DNA from 2 places in the Priestia sp. YIM B13552 genome. Region 1 is predicted to be linked to the other one. Evidence: riboswitches for the same ligand, from Rfam matches in the RefSeq annotation. Region 1 holds a riboswitch; the other holds the start of a gene.
The links. Region 1 has a riboswitch for glycine ahead of ACFX40_RS23345 (amino acid permease). Riboswitches for the same ligand answer to the same signal wherever they lie in the genome.

Region 1 (7,936 bases):
ACTGCACAGAAGGGCATTTAATTGCTAAAGAGCTAGGGGGAAGAAACTTAAAAGTAAGCGTGGGACCAACTTTAACACGCCGCTCAAAGGTTGAACTGAAGAATAAAACGTGGAAAACCTATCAAGCTCTCTGCAATGAAGGAGTAGAAGTTTCCATTACAACAGACCATCCTTATACGCCCATTCAGTACTTAAATATTTGTGCATCCATTGCCGTACGTGAAGGGCTCGAAGAACAAAAAGCATTAGAAGGCATCACGATTGCTGCTGCTCGGAATCTCCGTATTGATCAGCGAATTGGCAGTATCGAAGCAGGAAAAGACGCTGATTTGGTGCTATGGAGCCATCATCCTTTTCACTACTTAGCAAAGCCTATTTTTACGATGATAAATGGTAAAATATTATTTAAAAAAAATTAACATTTTACCTATTTTCTTTTTTTATTTTTTTTAGTATGATACGTTTAGAAGCATGTGAATTTCACAAAAGCATAAACATCACACGTTGACTTTTTATGTTTGTTGACTTGTAATGGGAAGGCAAATGGTGCGCCACCAGGTAACTGGTTCTAGTGGGTTCGATTCCCACCCCGAAATTTTTTTAATTATTAAAAAATTTCGAGGGTGGGGACTTGATTGGAGTCTGTATATACCCTCGATCAGGAGGGAAAAGTTATGTTAAAAAAACGTGACCTAAATGACTGTCAATCTCTATACGAACTCATGGTACATCCTGATGTCTTCCCTTTTGTTCGTCATAAAGCCCATTCCTATGAAGAATTTTTATTTGTGACTAAACAAACGATGGAAGCAGAAGATCATGGAGAAATCATTTCTCGCACGATTTTAGACGAATGGGGTAACCCTATCGGCACCATTAATTTATTTGATGTACAGGACCAAGCTGGTTTTTTAGGCACTTGGCTTGGCAAACCGTTTCATGGAAAAGGATATAATCAAATTGCAAAAGAAGCGTTCTTTAATGAACTGTTCTTTGAGTTAAATATAGAGCGAATTTTTATGCGAATTCGTAAAATCAATATCAGGTCTATTAAGGCTGCAGAAAAACTGCCTTACGCAGTACTTGCGAATGAAACACACAAAGCTTTATACGATGAAATTAATCAACATGAAGACGTATATGATTTATACGAAATTCCAAAAGACTTGTATACATTATACTACTTGCGTCACGAACAAGATGTTCAAGAAGATCACCAGCTTAAAGAAGCGTAAGAGTCTCTCCGTGTAACGGAGAGCTTTTTTTTATGATTAAAAACGAGAGATTCTGGAAAAAATAAGTAGCATGATCGAAAAACGTTAATTGGAGGGTTTTTTATGTCTGAAAAAAAACGAAAAGAAAACGCAAAAAATACGTTAAGTAGCGCTCAAGAAATCTATTACGGCCGCGAGTTTAAAAAAGCAGACCGTGCAGGCGGCTACACGAAAAAATAAGTGAGGCAAAACATCTCTATCCAACGCTTGATCATCCCAACGTCCTTTCTGTACAGTTTGTATCGGAAGGACGTTTTTATATTATGTAAAAATAATAACACGAAGATTTCAAGCGTATGATTTACGTTTTTTTAATACTCTACTATATCCACAAAGTTTACCCACAATTATGTGGATAATGTGTATAACTTTATTGAATATGCATATTACCGCTTTCATAACTTGAAATAACAGTGGGTAATTTTTATGTAAATTTTCTGAAAAAATGTGAATAGTGTGGATAAAGTTGTGAATATCCTATATAATTCAGCAGTTAACTGCTTGTTAACCTGTGGATATCTTCTTTAGTACTTTCATTGATTTTAGTACCATCAAGGCTTTTGATATATTATAAGTATAATAATAAAAAGTAGGGGAACTCCCCCTACTTTTTTATGATTGGAAACAATATATCCACACTTGTTCCTTTATCTAACTGACTAGAAAACGTCATCTGCGCGTGGTGAGCTTTAATAATCCGATAGCTGACCATCAGTCCTAAACCTGTACCTTTTTCTTTTGTACTATAAAAAGGCTCACCTATCTTCGCTAACCGTTCAGGAGGAATACCCTGTCCTTCATCAGCAAGCTGCAGCCAAAGGTGGTTTTCTTTTACCTTAGTCGTAATATGAATAGCTCCTCCTTCAGGCATTGCTTCGATAGAATTTTTAATAATATTAATAAATACTTGTTTTAACTGATTTTTATCTCCATACACCCTTGGTAACTGGTCGTCTCTTTCAAATATGAAAGCTACTTCCCTTTCTACTGCTTCAGGTTCAAGAAGTGAGCACACTTCTTGAACAAGCGCTTGCATATTCAAAGATTCAACCTTCATTACCTGAGGTTTTCCTAACATCAAAAATTCTTCTACTATTCCATTCATTCGCTCTAATTCAGTTTCCATAATATCTATATACAAAGCATCTTTAGGATGTTGTTCTTTTAATAAGTGAACAAAGCCTTTTAAAGAAGTTAAAGGATTTTTGATTTCATGAGCCACTCCAGCTGCAAGTTCTCCTACCACGGCAAGCTTCTCAGAAGTTCTAAGCTTCTCTTCTGCCTTTTTACGCTCCGTAATATCTGTCGATACGCACAGCATTTGAATCACTTCCTGTTTTTCATTCATAATAGGAAGTTTTGCTGTTTCGACCCAGCGCCGGTTTCCTTTCGAATCTTTAAACTGTTCTTCTAATACCATCCCTTTTTGGGTACAGTTTGAAAACGCCCCTTTATATAAAAGATCTGATTGGAGGTTGAACTGATATTTATCAATTGATTGTCCAATTAAGTCATCAGATTTTTCACCTAAGAGCATCGCAAAAGATTCATTAACGAGAATGAATTCCCTTTTTTGATTGATAGCATAAATATAGCTTGGATTAATGTCAATAACTTGTCTTAAAAACGTTTTTTGTTCCTGCAGCTGATTTTCTTTTTGCTGTAAATTTGCTTTAGAATGGCGTATATAGCTAATCATTTCATTAAACTGTTTAGATAAAATACCGATTTCGCCCCGCTCAATTTCTCGTTCCGGAATTTTTTGATTAAAATTCCCGCGCGCTACTTGTCCCGCCAATTCATATAGTTTATGAATAGGATTCACAATTTGCCTCGCATATAACGCAGTAAAAAAAGAAAGCAGTAAAATCGTAACGCCTGAAACGATCCAAAGAGTTTTTTCAAACATTTCATAAGGCCTGTAAATTTCTTCAACGGGTAATTCAGCGACAATTCCCCAATCCAAAACAGGAATATATTCGAAAGACGCAAAGAAATACTTACCTTCGGTGTTCACCACGCGCTGATATCCTGATTTATGATTCATCGTTTTCTGAACGATTTCATTTTTCTTGGCATTTTCACCGATTCTCTGTTTCTCTGGGTGGGAAATAATTCTACCATTGCGGTCTACGATAAATGTATAGCCGTTCTCTCCTATATCAAACGTTTGAAAGATGGATTGAAAACTTTTATTTTCTTCAATTCGCAGCGCTAAATTTACAACCTTTTTTACATTTTGCTGCCCATCCAAAATAGGAATCGCCATCACCACAATGTAGTGCTTTGTATCTGCTGAAACGACATCGCTTAAATATATTTTTTTGGTTCGCAGCGCTTCTTGAAAATATTTTCTTTTACTTAAGTTCACATGTTTCATATTTTTTAAATCATTCGGGTAATAATGCTCAACATACCCTTTTACATTAAAAATGGTTCCGCTATCGATATACGGTGAAATATTAACTATTTTCTGCAATTCTTTGTCTATTTCTTGTTCATCATCCGATAAAAAAATAGGATCTTGCTGTACCTCGTCGCCTAGGCTCCAAATATCTTTAATCACGACGTTAATTTGCTCTTTCATTCTCTTGACGGTTTTATCAGTTACCTGTCGATATTGATCTTGAGAAATATTAGGCAGCATCACTCTTGAAACAATAAACATTAGCGTTAATATGGTACAAATAAGAAGCACGTTAATCGTGAAGATTTTCCAAAACGTATGAGATTTAAACCATTTCATGTTTGTTCACCTTAATCTAATGAAGTCTACCTTCATTGTACTCCAAAATGAAGACTTTTCCATATAAATGACGGAATTCCATCTTTAGACATAGAAGAAAAGCAATTTGTTCTACATTCCTATCAGAAAACTATGAGCTTTCTCACTGTGTTTTCTGTTAGAACAACTTTTAGTTTTCTTCTATAAACTTTGCTTCCTGCATTTTATTCATGCAGTAGAAATCAATTATTTATCCTCCACTAAAAAGACCTCATCACGGAGTGATGAGGTCAGAAGTTTACTATATTCTTTTATAAAAAATTATGGTTGTTTCCTGCTGATTTTCTAGCCTTTAAAGATTTATTTATTTTCCCCTTCTAGTCCAGTAAAAAATAAATAAGAGAATAAACCAAACGGGCGTCAACAATAAGGCTGGGCGCGTCGCGTCAGAAAACAGCATAATAACAAGAATCACCGCAAACAATGCTAACACAACATAGTTTATAAATGGTGTTAACGGTGCTTTGAATGCTGATGCTGCATGCAGCTGCGGACGCGACTTTTTATACCTTAGATGGCAAATAAGAATGATACTCCACACCCAAATAAAACAAATAGCGCTAATGGTCGTTACGATGCCAAAAGCTTGGTCTGGTATAAGCTTGCTTAAAAGAGCTCCCGCTGAGATGACCACCGTAGATACAAATAATCCGTTGCTTGGTACGTGATTTTTATTCAGTTTTGCAAACTTAGATGGCCCTTGGTCATTTTTACTTAAATTATATAAGATACGGCTTGTTGAAAACATCCCGCTATTACAAGCAGAAGCGGCTGAAGTTAATACAACAAAATTAATAATTCCAGCAGCAAGCGGAATTCCGACTAAACTAAAGGTTTTAACAAATGGGCTTTCTGCTGCATTTAATTCCATCCACGGGTTAATAAATAAGAGGACGATAAGCGCTCCAACATAGAAAAATAAGATTCGCAGCGGAATTTTATTAATGGCCGATGGAATATTTTTTTGGGGATTTGATGTTTCTGCTGCCGATACCCCTACCAACTCAACCCCGACGTATGCGAATATAACCATTTGGAATGAAAGTAAGAAACCTGAAACCCCATTTGGAAACAGTCCTCCGTGATTCCAAAGGTTTTGAACAGTAACGGATCCCGCGTCTGTTTTAAATCCCATTACCAGCAAAATAACGCCAATAATAATTAACGCAAGAATCGTAATAACCTTTATTAAAGCAAACCAAAACTCTAATTCTCCAAATAATTTTACGGTTAATAAGTTAAGCCCTAATAAAATGATTACACAAATAAGTGCAGGAATCCACTGAGGAATATTGAACCAATATTTCACATATACACCAACGGCAATGACATCAGCCATAGCTGTCATGATCCAGCAAAACCAGTACGTCCATCCGGTGACAAATGAAGCCCACGGTCCAAGGTACTCTTCAGCAATATCTGTTAGTGATTGATAACCTGCTTTAGAAAGCAGTAGTTCTCCTAACGCTCTCATCACAAAGAAAAGCGCAATACCAACAATTAAATAAGCAAAGATGATAGAGGGACCCGCAAGCTGTATGGCTTTACCAGAACCTAAAAACAAGCCCGTACCAATGGTTCCCCCAATCGCAATTAGCTGAACATGACGATTGGATAAATCCCTCTTTAATTCTCGTTGTTCCAACTCTAACTCCTCCTAACAATAAAACCTTTGATGCGATCGTGCGGACTACAAATAAAGTCCAATAAAAAAAGAGATTGGATGCGCTCCAATCTCATGGTCATAAGAATAACAAATATTAAGGCACAGGCTACCAATTAGTAACACGCCAAATAAATATCCGGTACTCTTCTGTCCTTTTGCCTGAGATTGTGAACCCTTCGGCGTCGCGAAACTCTCGCGATCTCTCCAGAAGCTGCTCCTGCTATAGTGTGATCCATAGCAATCATAGCTTTCTACGTATTAAATTTTTTCGATCAAGATAGTGACTGTCGAATAGTTGTTTATTCTAATACCAGTTTGGTGCTTTGTCAACAAGAAAGAGTATTTTCATTTATTTACCTTCTTTGAAAGAAGATGATTGCACAGGTTCAATTGTCAACTTAGTATCCTTTTCCGCACGCTATCTTAGTCCCTGAGGAAACCTGAACACATTAAACGGATCGTACTTCTTATTCACTCTCTCTAATCTCTCTGCGTTGTCTCCAAAATACTCACGTTCGTAATTTCTAAGGTTGCTGATAGGGAAATTCACATAGGAGCCTATCGTCATACTTTTAATATATTCAAATCGCTTGCGAAGCCAATCTCTGTTTGCTCTTGCATATGCATCGTCTGTCCATACGGACTGAAACCCCATAATATATCTGGCGTTTCTGTAGAAAAAAGCCGTTTCTCTTTTACCAACACGGCGAATTTCTCCTCCTAGTGCATAAAAAGAAATCGCAGCATACACGGAACCTTCTGCTGGACGCTGTATGAGATCTGTAAGATTTTCAAGCTCAACACGTGAATACGTTCTTTGCACAAATCTTCCCGTTGACTTAAATTTTTCAGACGGAGGATAGGTTTCCTCTATTTTTTTTACCGCTTCAAGAAAAGGTAATGATTCCAGCTCTACTTGAAACCCTTCTGCTTCTGCAAAAGGCTGCAAAATCTTCCGAGCTCTTTCTGGGGAGCCGTAAAAGAAGCCGTTTGCAAATATGCCTAACCCTTCTCCTTCAGCATTATAAAAGCTTGCAACTAGCGTCATACGTTTGTCCAGTTCGGGCAGCCAGTTTTGCCATATATTCATCACTTGTCTCTGCTTCTCCTTTGTAGTACCTACATAAAAGAAGCGAACGAGCGTCACAGAGCTGTTCGTTGGCTTTGGAAGCTGAAACGTCATGCTTACTACAACGCCAAAGTTACCGCCACCGGCACCGCGGCATGCCCAAAAAAGATCAGCGTTACACGATTTGTTTGCTTTGATGAGCTTACCTTCATAATTGACTAACTCTAGCTCTATCAAGCTGTCGCATCCTAACCCGTAAAGCCTGCTTGAAAGTCCCCAGCCTCCACCAAGCGTAAAGCCAGACACCCCAACAGTCGGACACGTTCCTCCTGGAAAAACATATCCGTTCGAACCGATGAAACCATACACTTCCGTATTTTTCGCTCCTGCTTCCATCTTTAAAATGTTCCGTTTCCTATCTAATTTCAACCCATTTAATCGACTAATATCAATGACTAATACACAGTCACCCGTAGAATATCCTTCATAATGATGACCACCAGATCGAATGCGAATCTCAACACGATGCTTGCGCGCCCAGTGGATCGCATTCACAACATCCTGCTTTTTTTCACAGTACACAATCACAAGCGGAAATTTATCAATAGCGCGATTCCATTCCTGACGAGCTTCCTCATAAATGGGGTCTTTTGGCGTTACCACTTCGCCCGTAAGTCCTTTTAAAAACATTGAGTCCATTTAACCTCTTCCCCTTTGTACATACTTTTCAGTAGTTTTATTAATATAGTATTATCGATGTGGTTAAAGGTTTGGGTTTTGGGATAGAGTTTGCGTTTATTATTTGTATAAAAGACGTCATTATAGTTTATCTTAAAGGCATTAACCCTCTTATGTAATTTCTCTTTAGCGACGTAACACTTTCCATGACTAGACTTTATGGGAATTTCATCTCACTATACTAAGATATTTTTTCACACTAAAAGAACAGATGTTGAATTTTAACAACTTTCTCCATTTAATAAGAGTACAGCTCAAAGAAAAAAGAGCAGAATCTAATCTGCCCTTTACTCTTTTTCTATTCATTTTTTTAACGTCAAACTCACCACATTCTCCACGTGCGCCGTATGCGGAAACATATCAACAGGCTGAATGTAATCAACATGATAAGCCTTCGACAGCTG
Region 2 (7,936 bases), on a different contig from region 1:
AAAATTGAAAAAGCGCTTGAAGGGTGGAGTCCGTTTCCTTTAAAAGATGTAATTGCATCGTACAGCTCCCGTTCTTTTGGCGAGAATTCAACAGGAATGGTTTGAACAATTCGCTTCGTCCATTCGATACCCGTATCGTGGCGGCGATTTCGAATCATAACTTTGTTAACAAGCTCTTTTAAGTGTTCATCGTTTTGCAAAGAGCGTTTTTTAGCGGAAAATAATTCTTCGAAATAGTCTTTATTGCCGAGATGGCCAGGCTTTAAAAGAGAGACTAAGTTAAAAATTTCTTCAATTCGATTTTGAATCGGTGTTGCGGTTAGCAACAGACAAAATTTCTTTTTTAGACTTTGCACAAATTCATAGTTTTTTGTTTTGTTGTTTTTAAGTTTGTGAGCTTCATCAATGATGATGAGATCGTAGTCTTGTTCAAGCACAATTTCTCGATGAGGAGAACGTTTTGCTGTATCAATTGAAGATACAACGATGTCACACTGATCCCACACATATGATTTTCTTTGAGGAACTGCGGGAATATAAAATTTTTGATTCAATTCCATAGCCCACTGTGAAACAAGCGAAGCTGGAACTAAAATGAGAACTTTTTTAACAAGTCCGCGAATCATATATTCCTTCAAAATTAACCCTGCTTCAATCGTTTTCCCCAGTCCTACTTCATCTGCTAAAATGGCTTTCCCATTCATTGTTTCAACTACTTGTTTGGCTACTTCGAGCTGATGAGGAAGCGGCGTTAAATCAGCTAGATGTTTTGGGCTTTGCAGTCCTTCAAATTCTGAGATAAGCGTTTGGTCTTCTATTTCATAGGCAAGTTTATACAAATCCCATGCAGACCAAGGGCCATCTTGCTCCAATTTAGTTGAGAAGGCTGCTTCCCATGTTTCATCGATGTTTAATTTCACTTTCATGATAAAAATGCTCCTTTGTAAAAAATTTTTATTGAACAAATGATAAGAATCAGGTAGGATAAAAATATATTTAGAAAATTTGAAAAAGAAAATAGATTAGCACTTTACAAATGATTGTGTGAATAAAGATAGATACATCTTTCAGTAGTATGCCCAACTTTACCAACTTTATAGAAGCGAATGACGACACGGGGAGAGACTACTTGAATGTAGCGCCGAAGGAGCAAGCAATAAAATTGTGAATCTCTCAGGCAAAAAGACTCTTGTTTGACGCAGCTCTGGAGAGTGTCTATGCGTTTATAGACCACCCACGAGGCAAACCTATTCGTTTATAGGTAAACTTTCAGGTGAAAAGGACAGAGACTTCCTACTAAATACAGTAGGGGGTTTTCTGTCCTTTTTTGTTTGGATACATAGTGATCCCCACACTATTTGAAAACTCCCCGTTATGAAAAGTTTCACGTGAAAAAGAGGAGGACATAAATATGACAACAGAATTACACAAAACGCCGCTTTATGATACCTATCAAAAATATGGTGCCAAAACAATTGATTTTGGCGGATGGGCTCTTCCCGTTCAATTTTCTTCTATTAAAGAAGAGCATGAAGCTGTACGTACAAAGGCAGGGCTTTTTGATGTCTCTCATATGGGAGAAATTCTTGTAACAGGAGCTGATAGCTTAGCTTTTCTTCAGCACACGATGACAAATGACGTTTCTACCCTCGTAGATGGAAAAGCGCAGTATACGGCTATGTGTTATGAAGACGGAGGCACGGTAGATGATTTGCTGATTTATAAAAAAGCAGATCAAGAGTATTTGCTAGTCGTAAACGCTGCTAATATTCAAAAAGACTATGAGTGGCTGGTGTCTCACAAACAAGGAGATGTAACGCTCGTTAATCAATCTGATGAAACTGCGCAGTTAGCTTTACAAGGTCCTGTAGCAGAAAAAGTTTTACAAACGTTAACGAACGAAAATTTAGCTCTATTAAAGCCATTTACATTTGCTGATGATGTAGAAGTAGCGAATATAAAAGCTCTCGTTTCACGTACTGGGTACACCGGGGAAGACGGCTTTGAAATTTATTGTTCTTCAACTGACGCCGCTCACTTGTGGACGGCTATTTTAGAAGCAGGCAGTGATGAAGGTGTGCTGCCTTGCGGATTAGGAGCTCGCGATACGCTTCGTTTTGAAGCCACTTTGGCTTTATATGGCCAAGAGCTTTCAAAAGATATTACGCCCATTGAAGCTCGAATTGGATTTGCAGTAAAAACGAACAAAGACAGCTTTATTGGAAAAGAAGTGTTAAAAGAACAGCGTGAAAGCGGGGCACCTCGTAAGCTGGTAGGAATTGAAATGATTGATAAAGGTATACCAAGACACGGTTACGAAGTATTTGCAGATGAAGAACAAATTGGATTTGTGACAACAGGTACACAGTCACCGACATTAAAGAAAAACATCGGTCTAGCACTATTGTCAGCAGAGTATACAGAGCTTGGTCAAGAAGTGGAAGTACAGGTTCGGAAAAAACGCTTAAAAGCAAAAGTGGTTTCAACACCTTTTTATAAACGTTCAAAGTAAGCTTTGGGGAGGAATTTAACATGTTACATCGCTATTTACCAATGACAGAACAAGATCAGCAGCAAATGTTAGCAGCAATTGGTGTTTCATCTGTTGATGATTTATTTTCAGATATTCCGCAGCGCGTTCGTTTTCAAGGAGAATACAATATTAAAAAAGCGGCCTCAGAGCCTCAGTTGTTAAAAGAATTAAATAGTATGGCTGCTAAAAATGCTCATTTAAAAGACTATGCTTCTTTTTTAGGAGCAGGAGTTTACGATCATTACATGCCGGTTATTGTTGATCATGTTATTTCTCGTTCGGAATTTTATACGGCCTATACTCCGTATCAACCAGAAATTTCTCAAGGAGAACTTCAGGCCATCTTTGAATTTCAAACAATGATTTGTGAGTTAACGGGGATGGACGTGGCTAATTCTTCTATGTATGACGGAGGAACTGCTTTAGCAGAAGCCGCTATGCTCAGTGCGGGTCAAACAAAAAAGAAAAAAGTACTTGTCTCTGCGGCTGTTCACCCTGAGTCAAAAGATGTGTTAAAAACGTATGCGAAGGGTCAATACATTGAAGTGGTAGAAATCCCTGCAGCAGACGGAGTAACAGATATGATTGCATTAGAAAAAGAGATGGGGAGTGACGTGGCAGCTGTTATTGTCCAGTATCCAAATTTCTACGGACAAATCGAGCCGTTAAAAGAAATTGAAGAAATTACCCATCAAGAAAAATGCATGTTTGTGGTTTCAAGCAATCCGTTATCATTAGGTTTACTTACGCCTCCTGGAGAGTTCGGAGCTGATATTGTCATTGGAGATGCACAGCCATTTGGTATTCCAAGTCAATTTGGAGGCCCGCACTGCGGATACTTTGCAACTACGTCTAAGCTTATGCGAAAAATCCCAGGACGTTTAGTAGGGCAAACGGTAGATGAAAACGGTAAGCGAGGGTTTGTTTTAACCCTTCAAGCACGTGAACAGCATATACGCCGCGATAAAGCGACGTCTAACATTTGTTCAAATCAAGCGTTAAATGCTTTAGCGGCATCAGTTGCCATGACAGCTTTAGGCAAGCAAGGTGTAAAAGAAATGGCGCTGCAAAATTTATCAAAAGCGCATTATGCATATGAAGCGTTAAAGGCAAAAGGGGTAAATGTAGCATTTGAAGGACCGTTTTTTAATGAATTAGTCGTGAAGCTTCCTGTTTCGGTAACAGAAGCAAACAGTCAGTTATTAGCTTCAAAAATAATTGGCGGTTATGATCTTAGCCGTGATAACCAAGCGCTTGAAAATCACATGCTGCTTGCTTTTACAGAGCTCCGTACAAAAGAGGAAATTGACCAACTTGTAAATGAATTGGGGGATCTTCATGCTTAATCAAAATCAATCACTTATTTTTGAAAGCAGTAAAGAAGGGCGAATCGGCTATTCATTGCCAGAGTTAGATGTGCCAAAAGTTAATGCTGAAGAACTGCTTGGAAAAGCGTATGTGCGTACTAAAGCTCCTGAGCTTCCTGAAGTATCAGAACTCGATATTATGCGTCATTACACCGCGCTTTCAAAACGAAATCACGGAGTAGATTCAGGGTTTTATCCGCTTGGTTCATGTACGATGAAATATAATCCAAAAGTGAACGAACAAGCAGCACGCATTGCTGGGTTTGCGCATATTCATCCGCTTCAGGATGAGCAAACGGTTCAAGGTGCTCTCGAACTTTTATATGATTTACAAGAGCATTTAACAGAAATCACAGGAATGGATGAAGTAACGCTTCAGCCAGCAGCAGGTGCTCACGGCGAGTGGACCGGGCTTATGATGATTCGTGCCTATCACGAAGCAAATGGTGAGACGCAGCGAACAAAAGTCATTGTTCCAGACTCAGCCCACGGAACGAACCCGGCTTCGGCAACAGTTGCGGGATTTGAAACGGTAACGGTAAAATCAAACGAACATGGTTTAGTGGACTTAGAGGATTTACGCCGCGTAGTAGGAGAAGATACAGCCGCTTTAATGTTAACAAATCCAAATACGCTGGGGTTATTTGAAGAAGATATTTTAGAAATGGCTGAAATTGTTCACGCAGCAGGTGGAAAGCTTTATTATGACGGTGCAAATTTAAACGCAGTATTAAGTAAAGCCCGTCCTGGAGATATGGGGTTTGACGTGGTTCATTTAAACCTTCATAAAACGTTTACAGGTCCTCATGGAGGAGGCGGTCCTGGTTCTGGTCCGGTAGGGGTAAAAGCAGATTTAATTCCGTATTTGCCTAAACCAGTGCTTGTGAAAACAGAACAAGGCTATCACTTTGACTATAACCGTCCTCAGTCAATTGGACGCGTAAAGCCGTTTTACGGCAACTTCGGCATCAACGTTCGCGCTTATACGTATATTCGTTCAATGGGTCCAGACGGCTTAAAAGCCGTGACGGAAAACGCTGTGCTAAACGCCAATTATATGATGCGTCGTTTAGCAGAGCACTATGAGTTGCCGTTTGACCGTCACTGTAAGCACGAATTTGTTTTATCAGGAAAACGTCAGAAAAAGCTTGGGGTACGCACATTGGATATCGCGAAACGACTGCTTGATTTTGGCTATCATCCGCCGACTATCTACTTCCCGCTTATCGTAGAAGAGTGCATGATGATCGAACCAACGGAAACGGAGTCGAAAGAAACGCTAGATGCGTTTATCGATGCGATGATTCAAATTGCAAAAGAAGCAGAAGAAACGCCTGAAGTCGTACAGGAAGCTCCGCATACAACGGTTGTGAAGCGCCTTGACGAAACGCTCGCAGCGAGAAAGCCAGTTCTTCGCTATCAGAAAGAACAGGCTGTTCAAAACGTCTAACAAAAAACCTCGCCCAAAGGCGAGGTTTTTCTATATACATACCATTATTTTTTCTTTTTCACTTTACCGTTCCACATTTTGAAGCCGCCTTTTAAATCATAGATTTCTTGAACACCGTGGCGACGAAGCATTTGTGCTGCGCGTCCTGTGCGCATTCCGCTTTGACAATAGATGTAGACAGGCTGATCTGGACGGAATTCTTTAATGCGCATACGGAACTGTGAAAGAGGAATATTTCGTGCGCCTAAAATATGTCCGTTTTCGAATTCATTCGGCTCACGGATATCAACTAGCTGTGCCTTGCGGTAGCCGCTGCGGAATTCTTCTTCAGTTAACGTTTTCATAATGCGACGTTGGACAAAGAACATAACGACAGAGTATATGATGATTACTCCAAGTAAAATGAGTACTGCTGTAATTGGTGACATGCTGATTCTTCCTTTCTTCGACAAAATCCATACTCTTATTATATAAGTGAATGAAATTAGAAGTAAAGCGATTTTGCCTTGAATCTAGCGGATTTCTTCCCGAAAATGAAAAAACTACCACATTTGAATTCACAGTTTTATGTTGCTCTTTGCTTTTCCTTAGCTCAATCTTTTGGTAGACTAAAAAACGGATTTATTTTTATATTACATATAGCTGAGGATGAGGTAGATGAAAGCAAAGTGGAGATTTATTGATTCCAACAACCGTTCGCCTTATTACAATATGGCGTTAGATGAAGCGTTATTAGAATGGCATAGTAAAGGAGAAATTCCACCTACGATTCGTTTTTACGGATGGAACCCTCCAACGCTGTCAATCGGTTATTTTCAAAAAGCTGAAAAAGAAATTAACTTTGATAAAGTAAAAGAATTAGGACTGGGCTTTGTAAGACGTCCAACGGGCGGCAGGGGCGTGCTTCATGATGAAGAGCTTACTTACAGCGTAATTGTATCTGAAGAGTATCCTAACATGCCTAAGACAGTTACAGAGGCATATCGCGTAATCTCTGAAGGTTTACTGGAAGGATTTCGTTCGTTAGGGCTCGAGGCTTATTTTGCTATTCCTCGTTCAGAAGAAGAAAAAAATAGCTTAAAAAACCCTCGTTCGTCCGTGTGCTTTGATGCTCCTTCTTGGTATGAACTAGTTGTAGAGGGCCGCAAAATTGCTGGAAGTGCCCAAACTAGACAAAAAGGAGTTATTCTACAGCACGGCTCTATTCTGTTAGAGATTGATGAAGATAAATTATTCAGCGTGTTTAATTATCCAAATGATCGTGTGAAAGAAAGAATGCAGCGCGCATTTCGTTCCAAAGCGGTAGCCATCAATGCAATTGCGGGCCGCAAAATCTCTATTGAAGAAGCAAAAGAAGCGTTTTATAAAGGATTTGCTTCTGCTCTTGATATCGATTTAGAACCGTATACACTGTCTGAAGAAGAGGAAGCATATGTAGAAGAACTAGCGCGCACAAAGTACGGATCGGATGAATGGAACTTTAAGCGCTAAACGGATGCCCATGGGAAATAGATAAAAGTGCAACTTCTTATAAGTTGCACTTTTTATTGGGATTTTTAGAAACAATGCTTGGCTAATAGAATACATAGAGAAGAAAAGTCAAACACTTTTTTTACGAAAAAAAAAATATTTCACTTGACACCCTTCTATATGTAGATGTTTGGAGAAGTGTCAAATACTATATATTGAATTCGTCCAAGCCGTGTGGTAAGTTATTGATAGTTGATTGAAAAACTCTATTTCCTTTAAAAGGAAATAGAGTTAATAAATTTATAGATGTTCGATAGGTAAGGAGTTGTGAGAATGACTGTTTTGTTAAATCAAAAAGTGAATATGAATGTTGAAAAGCTCAATTCAGATATTGAACGCTTTCCGCAAGTACATCCGATTACACCGGATATGAAGTTGACTCATAAAGGTGTTTCAAGATTGGTAATGTTAGACCGCTATGCGTTTAAGGATACGGAAAAATTAACGTTATCAGAAGGAGATTTTGTTGTTCTAACCGTAAAGGAAGATCCAAAATTTCCAGCACGAGGACTTGGCTATGTGGAAAGCATTAATTTTGAGCAAAAAACCGCTGTTGTCAAGGTAGAAGATGAGTTTAGAGGAGCTTTATCGCCTGAAGAAGCAGAAAACGGATTAATTACTCGTTCTTTAGATGTCATTGAAAAACCTCTAGAAGTCTTTTATGAGCAAATTGCAAAACGTAATGCAACAGGCTTAGCTTCTGTGGAAAAAACAGAAGCTAAGCGCAAAGAGTGGTTTGAAAAGTTCTATCAAGAGCTTGTTCTGCTAAACTTTGTACCAGCTGGCCGCGTTCTTTACGGTGCAGGTGCTGATACGGACGTAACGTACTTCAACTGTTATGTAATGCCTTATGTAAAAGATTCACGTGAAGGTATTTCAGAACACCGCAAACAAGTAATGGAAATTATGAGCCGTGGAGGCGGTGTTGGAACGAATGGTTCAACTCTTCGCCCGCGCAACACGCTGGCTCGCGGTGTAAACGGCAAATCATCTGGTTCGGTTTCATGGTTAGATGATATTGCTAAACTGACGCATCTTGTTGAACAAGGTGGGTCG

Region 2: linked by a shared signal. The riboswitch ahead of gcvT (glycine cleavage system aminomethyltransferase GcvT) and the one ahead of ACFX40_RS23345 (amino acid permease) in region 1 are both predicted to bind glycine.

Annotation. Positions count from the first base shown of each region.
Region 1 is NZ_JBHZOU010000007.1:132,178-140,113, reverse strand. Features, by position in the region: gene ACFX40_RS23365 (amidohydrolase) at 1-419, shown strand, start outside; gene ACFX40_RS23360 (GNAT family N-acetyltransferase) at 675-1,235, shown strand; gene ACFX40_RS23355 (YfhE family protein) at 1,338-1,454, shown strand; gene ACFX40_RS23350 (PAS domain-containing sensor histidine kinase) at 1,879-4,020, opposite strand; gene ACFX40_RS23345 (amino acid permease) at 4,364-5,704, opposite strand; glycine riboswitch at 5,863-5,943, opposite strand; gene ACFX40_RS23340 (FAD-binding oxidoreductase) at 6,144-7,493, opposite strand; gene rlmD (23S rRNA (uracil(1939)-C(5))-methyltransferase RlmD) at 7,835-7,936, opposite strand, start outside.
Region 2 is NZ_JBHZOU010000002.1:769,926-777,861, reverse strand. Features, by position in the region: gene ACFX40_RS10035 (DEAD/DEAH box helicase) at 1-926, opposite strand, end outside; glycine riboswitch at 1,107-1,199, shown strand; gene gcvT (glycine cleavage system aminomethyltransferase GcvT) at 1,412-2,512, shown strand; gene gcvPA (aminomethyl-transferring glycine dehydrogenase subunit GcvPA) at 2,533-3,879, shown strand; gene gcvPB (aminomethyl-transferring glycine dehydrogenase subunit GcvPB) at 3,872-5,350, shown strand; gene ACFX40_RS10015 (rhodanese-like domain-containing protein) at 5,395-5,778, opposite strand; gene ACFX40_RS10010 (lipoate--protein ligase family protein) at 6,008-6,841, shown strand; gene ACFX40_RS10005 (vitamin B12-dependent ribonucleotide reductase) at 7,154-7,936, shown strand, end outside.